Regions from separate parts of the Devosia oryziradicis genome, predicted to be linked through region 2. Evidence: predicted binding sites of a transcription regulator. Region 2 holds the regulator's gene; each other region holds the start of a gene.
What was found. The regulator LexA, encoded in region 2, represses DNA repair genes until DNA is damaged. The targets are predictions, from matches to a motif close to TGTTCNNNNTGTGTTCNG.

Region 1 (3,248 bases), 1.6 Mb from region 2:
CGCTTTACATGGTCGTCAACGAATGGACCGGTTCGGTGGACGTGACCAGGCCCACCGGCCGGGTCTTTTCCACCCGCGTCAGCGTGCCCCATGCCGGATACCCCTGAGCGTCCGGCATGGGATGGGTAGGACTACTTGGCGTTCCTGGCCATTTCGATGGAATCCAGGATCACCTTCCTGGCGTCCTCGTAGCCGCCGACATGGCTGATCTTGGCCCACTTGCCGGGCTCGAGATCCTTGTAGTGGGTGAAGAAGTGCTTCACGCGCTCGACCTGGATTTCCTGCATGTCGCCGATATCCTTGATGGCGTCATACATGCGGGTGAGCTTCTGCACGGGCACGGCGAGGATTTTCTCGTCCTGGCCGCCATCGTCTTCCATGAACAGCACGCCGATCGGGCGGCAGCGCACGACGGCGCCGGGCACCAGGGGGCGCGAATTCATCACGATGACGTCGAGCGGGTCGCCATCGCCGCACAGGGTATGAGGCACGAAGCCGTAATTGCCCGGGTAACGCATCGGCGTATAGAGGAAGCGATCGACGAACAGGGCACCGCTGGCCTTGTCGATTTCGTACTTGATCGGCTCGCCGCCCATGGGCACTTCGATGATGACGTTGAGGTCGTCGGGGGGATTCTTGCCGGTCGGGATGGCGTCGATGTTCATTTTGGCTTCAGCTCTGGTTCATCGGGGAGGCGACAAAGTGGCTGGGTTGTGCCCAACACAGGCCGCAAAGGCAAGCCAGTTTGGCGCAAACCTGCCCGTCCCGTTGCCCAAAAGGACTCCGATGAAACAGCTCCTCGCCGCCACTCTTGCCGTTGCCGCGCTGGCCGGCCCCGCCTATGCCGGCTTCAACAGCGCCTATACCGATATCGACCTCGACGAATGCCTGGTGCTCGAGGCCGACGATTTCGGCGCCAGCTGGTCCTGCCCGGGCTATAAGGGCTATCCGCTGATGGTGACCGAGGGCGACCTGCGCTTTTCGCTGATCTATGGCTTCGGGGCCAAGATGGCCGATGGCCAGACGCTGCCGCCGTTCAACCATCTGGGTGGGAAGCTCGAATGGCGTCTCAGCAACGATTCGGGACGCTGGATGCCCATCGCCACCATCGTGCGCTACTTTACGGCCGATCCCGAAACCGGTGAGGACAAAGGGCAGGTGCTGGTCGTGACGCAGCTCGTCGAAGGCAATAGCTGCCACGTCGCTTATATCGATGCGCTGGCCAACAAGGATGCCAATGAACTGGCGCGCCAGGCGGCCGATGCGTCGGGTGACTTCGACTGCGCCAGCGACGAGGTGGAGATCATCGGCAAGTTCGAGGCCTATTGATCAGGCGTTCTCAAGCCTTTTCGGCCTTGCTGACTTGGTTGCGGAGGATCGTGCGGTCGCGCGAGGAGACGCCGATCAGCTCGGCGATGCGCCAAACCATGTTGTCTTCCAGCTCGTGGTTCTTCTTGTCGGCAAAGACCACCATCCACATCATGCGGATGATCTCGATGCGGTCTTCCATGTCGAGCTGGGTGATGGATTGGGTAAAGCGGAAGAAGTCGACCGCTTCGGCATCGCGCAGGGCGGCCTCCTTGATCAGCTTGTCCACGGACGCTTCGTCCATGTCATAGTGATCGATCAGGGCGCCCTTGATGGCGCTGCGCTCCTCGTCCTTCATCTGCCCGTCGACAGCGGCCAGATGCACGAGCAGGACTGCGACGGACAGCTTGGGGTCGTTGCTGGCCAGCGCCGTTTCCGGCTTGTTGAACAGGCGGGTAATGGCCTCGAACATGGCGGCAAGCCTCCGGGGAGTGGCAGGATCAGCGAAAAGGGTTTGCACGCCGGGAGGCAGGCAAACCAGAGTTAACAGTCCGGTAGATTTCCTCAATGGGTCAGTTCGGCTGCCAGGCGCTCTTGGGCAGGCTTGATGCGGCAGGGCCACACTCGATCCGATTGGGTGATGAAAAGGGACTCGACTCTGGAAAGATTCGGAGTCTAAATGTTCCTGTTTTGTTCACTTGGGGATTGGCGCGATGTCTTCGCCCGACCAGCAACAGCGCCTCCGCGCGCTGCGGGAGACCATTGCCGATATCGAACGCAAGCCGGCTCTGGCCGAGGCGCGGGCCCGGGTTGAAACCCAGGAAGGGCAGTTCCCCAATCTGGCGGGCGGATTGTTGCAGGAAGTGTTCACCGATGATCTTCGCAATGCGGGGGCAAGCCTTGGTTTTGCCTTGGCGCAGGCTCGGGGATTGCTGACTTCGCGGCGCGTTGCCATCGTCTATATCCAGTTGGCTGCCGAGGCCCAGAAACTTGGCATGCCCTATGGTCCCGGGCTGATCCACTTCGGCCTTGATCCTGCTGCACTGGTCATGGTGCGTCCGGGGAGCGCTGCCGAACTGCTCTGGGCGGCAGAAGAGGCGTTGGCCTGCCGGGCGGTGGCAGGCGTTGTTGCCGATATTTCCAGCCGGCAGAAGCTGCTCGATTTCACGTCGAGCCGGCGTCTCAGCCTGCGGGCGGCAGAAGCGGGGAGCTCGATGTTTCTCCTGCGCTACGGGCAATGGCGAGAGGCAAGTGCAGCGCATTTGCGATGGCATCTGCTGCCGAGTCGAAGCGAGCGGAAGAAATATGACGAAAGGGCGCCTGGCGGGCTGCGCTGGCATGTCCGGCTCGAGCGGGGATCTCTCGTCAGACAGCACGCCGAATGGGTGTTGGGATGGACCGAAAATGGAATTTCAAGCTTCACTCCTCGCAACGACGATCACCCCCGCCAGTCGACGACGCTTTCTGGTGCTGTTTCTTCCAACCTGGCCGACCGACTACCTCAAGCGGGTTGATCGCGGTCTAGCTTCGCCATTGGCGCTTTACGAAAGAATCAAAGGCGGGCTGAGAATTTCGGCCCTCGACAGCGAAGCCGGACGGGCTGGCATTAGGATGGGACAAAGCGTAGCCGATGCGCGAGCATTGGTGCCCAGTCTGGTCGTGCAGGAAATGAACCGCCCGCTGCTGGAAGCCGGCTTTGCCGATTTCGCGGACTGGCATTCCAATGCCAGTCCCCTTGTCGCCGTCATGGAGGATATCAGCCGCTTCGGTGACCTGGTGCTCGACATTACCGGGGTTGCCCATCTGTTTGGTGACGAGCGTGCCATGCTGCGCGAGTTGCTCACAAGATTGCGCATGCTGGGTTATACGGTGGCGGGTGCTATCGCTCCCACCATAGGGGCGGCCTGGGGCATCAGCCATTTTGCTCGAAGCCAGGTGGT
Region 2 (3,248 bases):
TCGTCGGCCAGCTGGGCGAAGGCGCCATCCTCAAGCCGGCAGAGAAGTACCAGCGCATTGCCCAGACCAACGGCGTGCCGCGCGACAACCACTGATCGCGCCGAAGCGTAACAAGGAGGGGGCTCGCGCCACGTGCGGGCCCCTTTGCTTTTCTTGCGCTGTATCGCCCATCCCCGTTCGCGGCTCTTCAGTCCAGACGAAGCGCTGGGGGCTTTCGGGCAGGAACCGGCCAAGGACAAACAAAAAGGCCACCGCTGGTTTCGCGATGGCCTCTCGTGAGCGGCGCCGAAGCGCGCTCGTCTTGCAATGGAGACTAGAGCAGGGTCAGGTTGGTCGCGGACTGCTTGCCGTCGCGGCCGGTTTCCAGCTCGTAGGTCACCTTGTCGTTCTCGTAGAGGCCCTGCAGGCCCGAACGCTGAACGGCGGAGATGTGGACGAAGGCGTCCTTGCCACCGTCTTCGGGCGAGATGAAGCCGAAGCCCTTGGTGGTGTTGAAGAATTTCACGGTGCCGGTGATGAGGGCCATGATAGGTTCCTTTATGCTCGTAACGAGCGGTTATCCGATGGCAACATGCCAAGGGGACATAACGTTCGCATGGTCGAGAAGGAAGCCACGGACCGGCTTGGCCGGCGTCAGGCAGCCGACTTAGGCTGAAAACGTATGGTACCTATGTGGCATGGAACGGATCGTTCTGCAAGATGGCCACCAGTAAGAGTTTGCAGATACTGCGCTTTACCGTTTCGGCGGCCCCAAATGCCAAGCAGAACCAGTCCTGCTCCGTCCTCAATAGTCTCGTTCGAACCATGCTGGCGGCGCAGAGCCAGAGCTGGTTGGGATCGCAAAATTCCGCAACGGTGGGCGCTCTTCGAGGCTGGCGACCCGTCGGCAAAGACAGCACTCATTCAGCGCAAAAGCGTCAGCCCGAATCCCTGGCCATCGCTGCCGATGGTCACCCAGCGACCGCTGACATCGCATTGCAGCAAGAGCGTGTCGTTGTTGCGAATGCCCACCACGGCGCCGACCGAAGACAATTCGCCCTCGAGCAGGCAGCCGATGACCGGCGCCCCGGCCTCGGCTTTTTGCCAGCCAGTGCCAGCCTGGCAGATGGAGACAGACTCACCCGCATTGATTCCAGCGCCCGGTGAAAAGGTCACGTCACCCACCCAGCAGCGGGTCTCCTTCACGCTTGCCTCCTGGGCGAGCGCAGGTCCCGCCGGCAGGGCCAGCAGCAGCAAGGCACCCAGCCAGGCGGCGCGCATCAATATTTCCGCAGCAGGCCAACCAGGCGGCCCTGCACCTTGACCCGGTCGGGTGGGAAGATGCGGGTTTCGTAGGCCGGGTTCGCCGCTTCGAGCGCCACCGTATTGCCCTTGCGGCGCAGGCGCTTGAGCGTGGCTTCCTCGTCGTCGACCAAGGCCACGATGATCTCGCCGGTCGAGGCCTGGTCCTGCTTCTTGATCAAGACGGTATCGCCATCAAAAATGCCGGCATCGATCATGGAGTCGCCGCGTACTTCGAGCGCGTAGTGCTCGCCGGCACCCAGCATTTCGGGCGGAACCATGATGGTGTGAGAGTGGCTCTGGATCGCCTCGATCGGCGTACCGGCCGCAATCCGGCCCATGACCGGAATGGCGACGGGTCGAACATAGTCCTCGGTCGCCGAAATACGCGAGGGCGGCGAAGCCACCTTGCCCAGATTGCCCTCGATGACCGATGGCTCGAAGCGCGCCTTGCGGCCGCCCAGCGACGGGTTCATCGAATCGGGAAGCTTGACTACCTCGAGCGCCCTGGCCCGGTTGGGCAGGCGGCGGATGAAGCCGCGCTCCTCCAGCGCCGTAATCAGCCGATGAATGCCCGACTTGGACGCCAGATCGAGCGCATCCTTCATCTCATCGAATGATGGCGGGATGCCGCTTTCCTTCATCCGTTCGTGGATGAACATCAGCAGCTCGTGTTGTTTGCGCGTCAGCATGGGCCCCTCGGGGAGAGAATCGGAACATAGGCAGAACGACTATATGTGTTCCAGTTATGTTCCGCAATATGCTTGCTGACGCACCAGTCTAGCGCCCAGTTGGACTGTCAGAACGCGTCGATGGACAGGGCTTCGATTGTGGTTCCCGCAGGTTGCCCCGGATCACCCTCTGGCTGGATGATCAACATGTTGGCGCCGCCCAGGGACGAGGTGTGTCCGCTGTCGGTCTGGGCGATCGGTTCGAGCTGCGGGCCGTTGGGCGTGTGCACGAGGCGGGCGCGCATGAAATGGCGTCGCGCGGTATTTGGCGGCGTTGCGGCGGCGAGCGGCAACCGCCAGGTTGGTGGTTCAGCGTATCCAAGCCAGCGGCGGAGAGCGGGCTTGATGAAGACGATCGCCGTGACCATGGCCGATACCGGATTACCCGGCAGGCCGAAAACCAGGGTTTTGCCACGGGTGCCAAACATCAGCGGCTTGCCCGGCCGCATGTTGATGCGCCAGAAGTCCAGGGTCACGCCCATCTCGAGCAGGAGCTCCTGGACGATATCATGGTCGCCGACGCTGGCGCCGCCCGTCGTGATCAGGATATCGAGGTCGCCAGCAAAGATGTCCGCCAGCTTCGAGCGCAGTTTTGCCCGCTCATCCCCGACGATGCCGTGATCATCAACGCTCTGCGCATAGGGGGAGAGCAGGGGGGCGAGGCCGTAGCTGTTGGAGGCGACGATCTGGTCGGGTCCCAGTGGGTCGCCTGGCAGAACCAGTTCGTCCCCAGTGGCCAGCAGGGCGATGCGCGGGCGCCTGGCGACGTTAAGTATGGCGCTGTTGGCAGCGGCAGCTACCGACAATTGCATCGCACCCATGCGTGTGCCCGGCGCGATCAGCTGTTGACCGCGCGCAAAATCGTTACCCCGCGGCCGCACGCTGTGACCGGGACGCGCGGGCGCCGTGAACGAAACATGGCTGCCGTCGACGAGGGCCTCTTCCTGCATGATGACGGTATCGGCGCCCTCTGGCACCGGAGCTCCGGTGAAGATGCGGACGGCCTCACCTGGGGCGACCCGTCCGGAAAAGCCGGCACCAGCCTGCGATGTGCCGATGAGGGAGAGGCGATGCCCCTCGACCACGTCGGCCGCCCGCAGGGCATAACCGTCCATGGCGCTGGCATGGAAAGGCGGCTGGTCGTGGGCGGCAATCAGGGGCTCGGCCAGAACCCTTCCGCCAGCCTGGGAAAGGGGCACCCGTTCGGCCGTTGGCGCCGGTACGCGCTGCAGGATG
Region 3 (3,248 bases), 960 kb from region 2:
AGAAGCTCAAGGGCTCGAACTATGGCGGGGAAATGAGCTGGAGCGACATCGCCGCGCTGGCTCGTTCTGGCAAGGGCGAGGACGAAAGCGGCTACCGCGCCGAATTCATCCAACTGATCAAGACGACGGCACTTCTGCAGCCGGATACGGTTGACGTGGACACGACCCGGCCCGACCCGGGCTGCATCATGGGCACGACCGGGGAATGCGCCCCGCAGCAGTAGTTTGCGCTGGGTAATCCGCAAGACGCGATCGTCACCCTCGGGCCAGGCCCGAGGGTGTTTTCATTTGGCTTCGTAGGGCGGATGAAAGTCCTTCACCTCTCCCTTTGGGGGAGAGGTCGGCCGTAGGCCGGGTGAGGGGGCCTTCCCCTCACGCAGCGCTCTGTAAAGGCCCCCTCACCCGACCCGAAGACGGGTCGACCTCTCCCCCAAAGGGAGAGGTGAAGAGGCGCCCAGCCGTTAAACCAGCGGCTTCAATCCCGCTTCGATGCTGGCCCGCTTGCCTTCCAGGAAGGGCGGCAGGGCCAGGCTTTCGCCGAGGGTCTCTATCGGCTCGTCTGCGGCAAAGCCGGGGACGTCGGTGGCGATCTCGAACAGGATGCCATTGGGCTCGCGGAAGTAAAGCGAGGTGAAATAGAAGCGCTCGACTTCGCCGCTGGAGCGAATGCCGACGTCATTCACCCGCCGGATCCACTGGCGCAGGCTGTCCTGGTCGGGCGTGCGGAAGGCGACGTGGTGGACACCACCGGCACCGGGACGGGCCGGCGAAAGGCTCGGATCGACCACGACATTGAGTTCGGCACCCGGACCGCCAGGACCCATTTCGAAGACATGGGTTTCGGCAACGCCATTGGCGGCGGGGTAGGAGCGAACCTTGCGCATGTTCATCACCTGCGTCAGCACGGCTTCTGTCCGGTCCAGCCGCGGCACGGCCAAGGAGATCGGGCCCAAGCCAATGATCTGCCGTTCGGCCGGCACCGGCGACTTGGCCCAGGGCACGACCTTATTGGCCTCGTCGATCACCATACGGAAGCGCTGGCCCTCGAAGTCCTCGAAATCGAGCGACAGGCGGCCATTGCGTTCCTTCATGGCGGACGTGCCAACATTGTTGGCCTGCAGATGGTTCTTCCACCAGTTGAGGCTGTCCTCGCTGTCGACGCGCAGGCCGGTGCGGCTGACGGTGTGATTACCGCGCTGTTCGCGGGCGGCGGGGAAGTCGAAGAAGGTGAGGTCGGCGCCGGGCGAAGCCACGCCGTCACCATAGAACAGGTGATAGGCCGTGGTGTCGTCCTGGTTGACCGTCTTCTTGATCAGCCGCATGCCCAGGGTCTGGGTATAGAAGGCGAGGTTCTTCTTGGCCTCGGCGGTTACCGCCGTGAGGTGATGGATGCCTCCGAGTTCGAGCGTCATCTGGTGTCTCCTGAAGCGGCGGGGTTGTTGCGCGCCGTGTTGCAGACAGATGTAGAGGACTGCGCTCGGCTTGTGGAGAAGGACAATAGCGACGGACTGGTGTCGATTATTGAACGGACGATGGTGTGAGGAACGTCAGCACTGAATTCGGCTCGACGATCAGCTCGCGCAGCCGGGCATTGAAGACGGCGCCATAGGGAGCGGTGATGTGCGCCGAGAAAGCCGCCTTGTCGCGATAGATTTCATAGACCACGAACTTTGAGGCGTCGTCCAACCGGCGGAAACACTCGAAGGCGATATTGCCCTGCTCCTGCCGCACGTCGGCGGCGAGGCCGGCAAGCAAGGCGGCCACCGTATCGCCCTGGCCGGGTCGGGCCGTGAATTCGGCGATCAGGGTAATGGGCCCGGTGGTCGGCAGGTCGTTGAGCATGTCCATGGGCGACTCCAGTTTGGCGCAACTACACCACGTCCAACCACCGGCCGTCACCTTCGGGCTTGACCCGAGGGCTTTACATTTTGCTGCGCTCTGCAAGTGCCGTGCCCTCGGGTGACGATCGAGCGCGTTCGGGCTCCGATCACAAATCCCCGACTCATGTCTTTTTGACATGCATCGGCTCCGCAATCCGCGCTATCCCTTGATGTGAACATAAAGGGAACGAACATGGCCGCGCTGACCTTGCGCCGCAAGCTGGCAATCCTCTCCGATGCTGCGAAATACGACGCATCCTGCGCTTCGTCCGGGTCGGAAAAGCGCAACAGCGTCGGGACGGGGGGAATCGGTTCGACCGAGGGCAGCGGCATCTGCCATTCCTATGCGCCGGATGGCCGCTGCATCAGCCTGCTCAAGATCCTGCTGACCAATTTCTGCGTCTATGACTGCATTTATTGCGTCAACCGCTCGTCCTCCAACGTCGCCCGCGCACGGTTCAGCGTCGAGGAGGTGGTCAGGCTCACGCTCGATTTCTACAAGCGAAACTATATCGAGGGGCTGTTCCTGTCCTCGGGCATCATCCGCTCACCCGACTATACGATGGAGGAACTGGTGCGGGTGGCGCGGTCGCTGCGGGAGGAGCACCAGTTCGCCGGCTACATCCATCTCAAGGTCATCCCCAATGCCGCTCCGGACCTGCTGGCCGAAGCCGGGCGTTGGGCCGATCGGCTCTCGACCAATATCGAAATGCCCACCGACATCGGCCTCGAAACGCTGGCGCCGGAAAAAAAGCCCAGTGAGATCCGCACCGCCATGGCCCGCGTGCGGGGCAAGCTCGACGAAGCCGATCCCGACAAGAAGGCCAAGGCCGCGAAACCCAAATTCGCGCCGGCGGGACAATCGACGCAGATGATCGTCGGGGCCGATGCCGCAGATGACGGGGCCATCCTTCACCGGGCGGCTGGCCTTTATTCTGGATATCGGCTCAAGCGCGTCTACTATTCTGCCTTCTCGCCCATTCCCGATGCCAGTTCGCGCCTGCCGCTCAAGCCGCCGCCACTGATGCGCGAGCATCGGCTGTACCAAGCCGACTGGCTTATCCGCTTTTATGGCTTCGACGTGCCCGAAATCGTCGCGGGCGGGGAGGGTGGTTTGCTCGATCTTGACATCGATCCCAAGCTAGCGTGGGCGCTCAAGAGCCGACAGCTGTTTCCGGTGGACGTGAACCGATCTGATCGGGAAATGCTGCTGCGCGTGCCGGGTTTGGGCACGCGGGGCGTCGACCGCATCATCGCTACCCGCCGGCATCACCGGCTGCGGCTGGACGACGTGGCGCGCATTGCCGGCTCGATCGACAAGGTGCGGCCGTTCATCGAATGCGCGGACTGGACCCCCGGCGGACTGAC

Region 1: the regulator LexA is predicted to act here: its motif matches at 1,989-2,006, upstream of JI749_RS03200 (ImuA family protein).
Region 3: the regulator LexA is predicted to act here: its motif matches at 2,053-2,070, upstream of JI749_RS06490 (putative DNA modification/repair radical SAM protein).

Annotation. Positions count from the first base shown of each region.
Region 1 is NZ_CP068047.1:636,271-639,518, forward strand. Features, by position in the region: gene JI749_RS03180 (SMP-30/gluconolactonase/LRE family protein) at 1-107, shown strand, start outside; gene ppa (inorganic diphosphatase) at 132-665, opposite strand; gene JI749_RS03190 (hypothetical protein) at 787-1,329, shown strand; gene JI749_RS03195 (tellurite resistance TerB family protein) at 1,340-1,780, opposite strand; gene JI749_RS03200 (ImuA family protein) at 2,007-2,822, shown strand; gene JI749_RS03205 (Y-family DNA polymerase) at 2,713-3,248, shown strand, end outside.
Region 2 is NZ_CP068047.1:2,240,408-2,243,655, forward strand. Features, by position in the region: gene JI749_RS11225 (IlvD/Edd family dehydratase) at 1-95, shown strand, start outside; gene JI749_RS11230 (cold-shock protein) at 314-526, opposite strand; gene JI749_RS11235 (hypothetical protein) at 904-1,260, opposite strand; gene lexA (transcriptional repressor LexA) at 1,260-1,973, opposite strand; gene JI749_RS11245 (molybdopterin molybdotransferase MoeA) at 2,081-3,248, opposite strand, start outside.
Region 3 is NZ_CP068047.1:1,281,086-1,284,333, forward strand. Features, by position in the region: gene JI749_RS06475 (vWA domain-containing protein) at 1-224, shown strand, start outside; gene JI749_RS06480 (ring-cleaving dioxygenase) at 462-1,412, opposite strand; gene JI749_RS06485 (putative quinol monooxygenase) at 1,519-1,848, opposite strand; gene JI749_RS06490 (putative DNA modification/repair radical SAM protein) at 2,074-3,248, shown strand, end outside.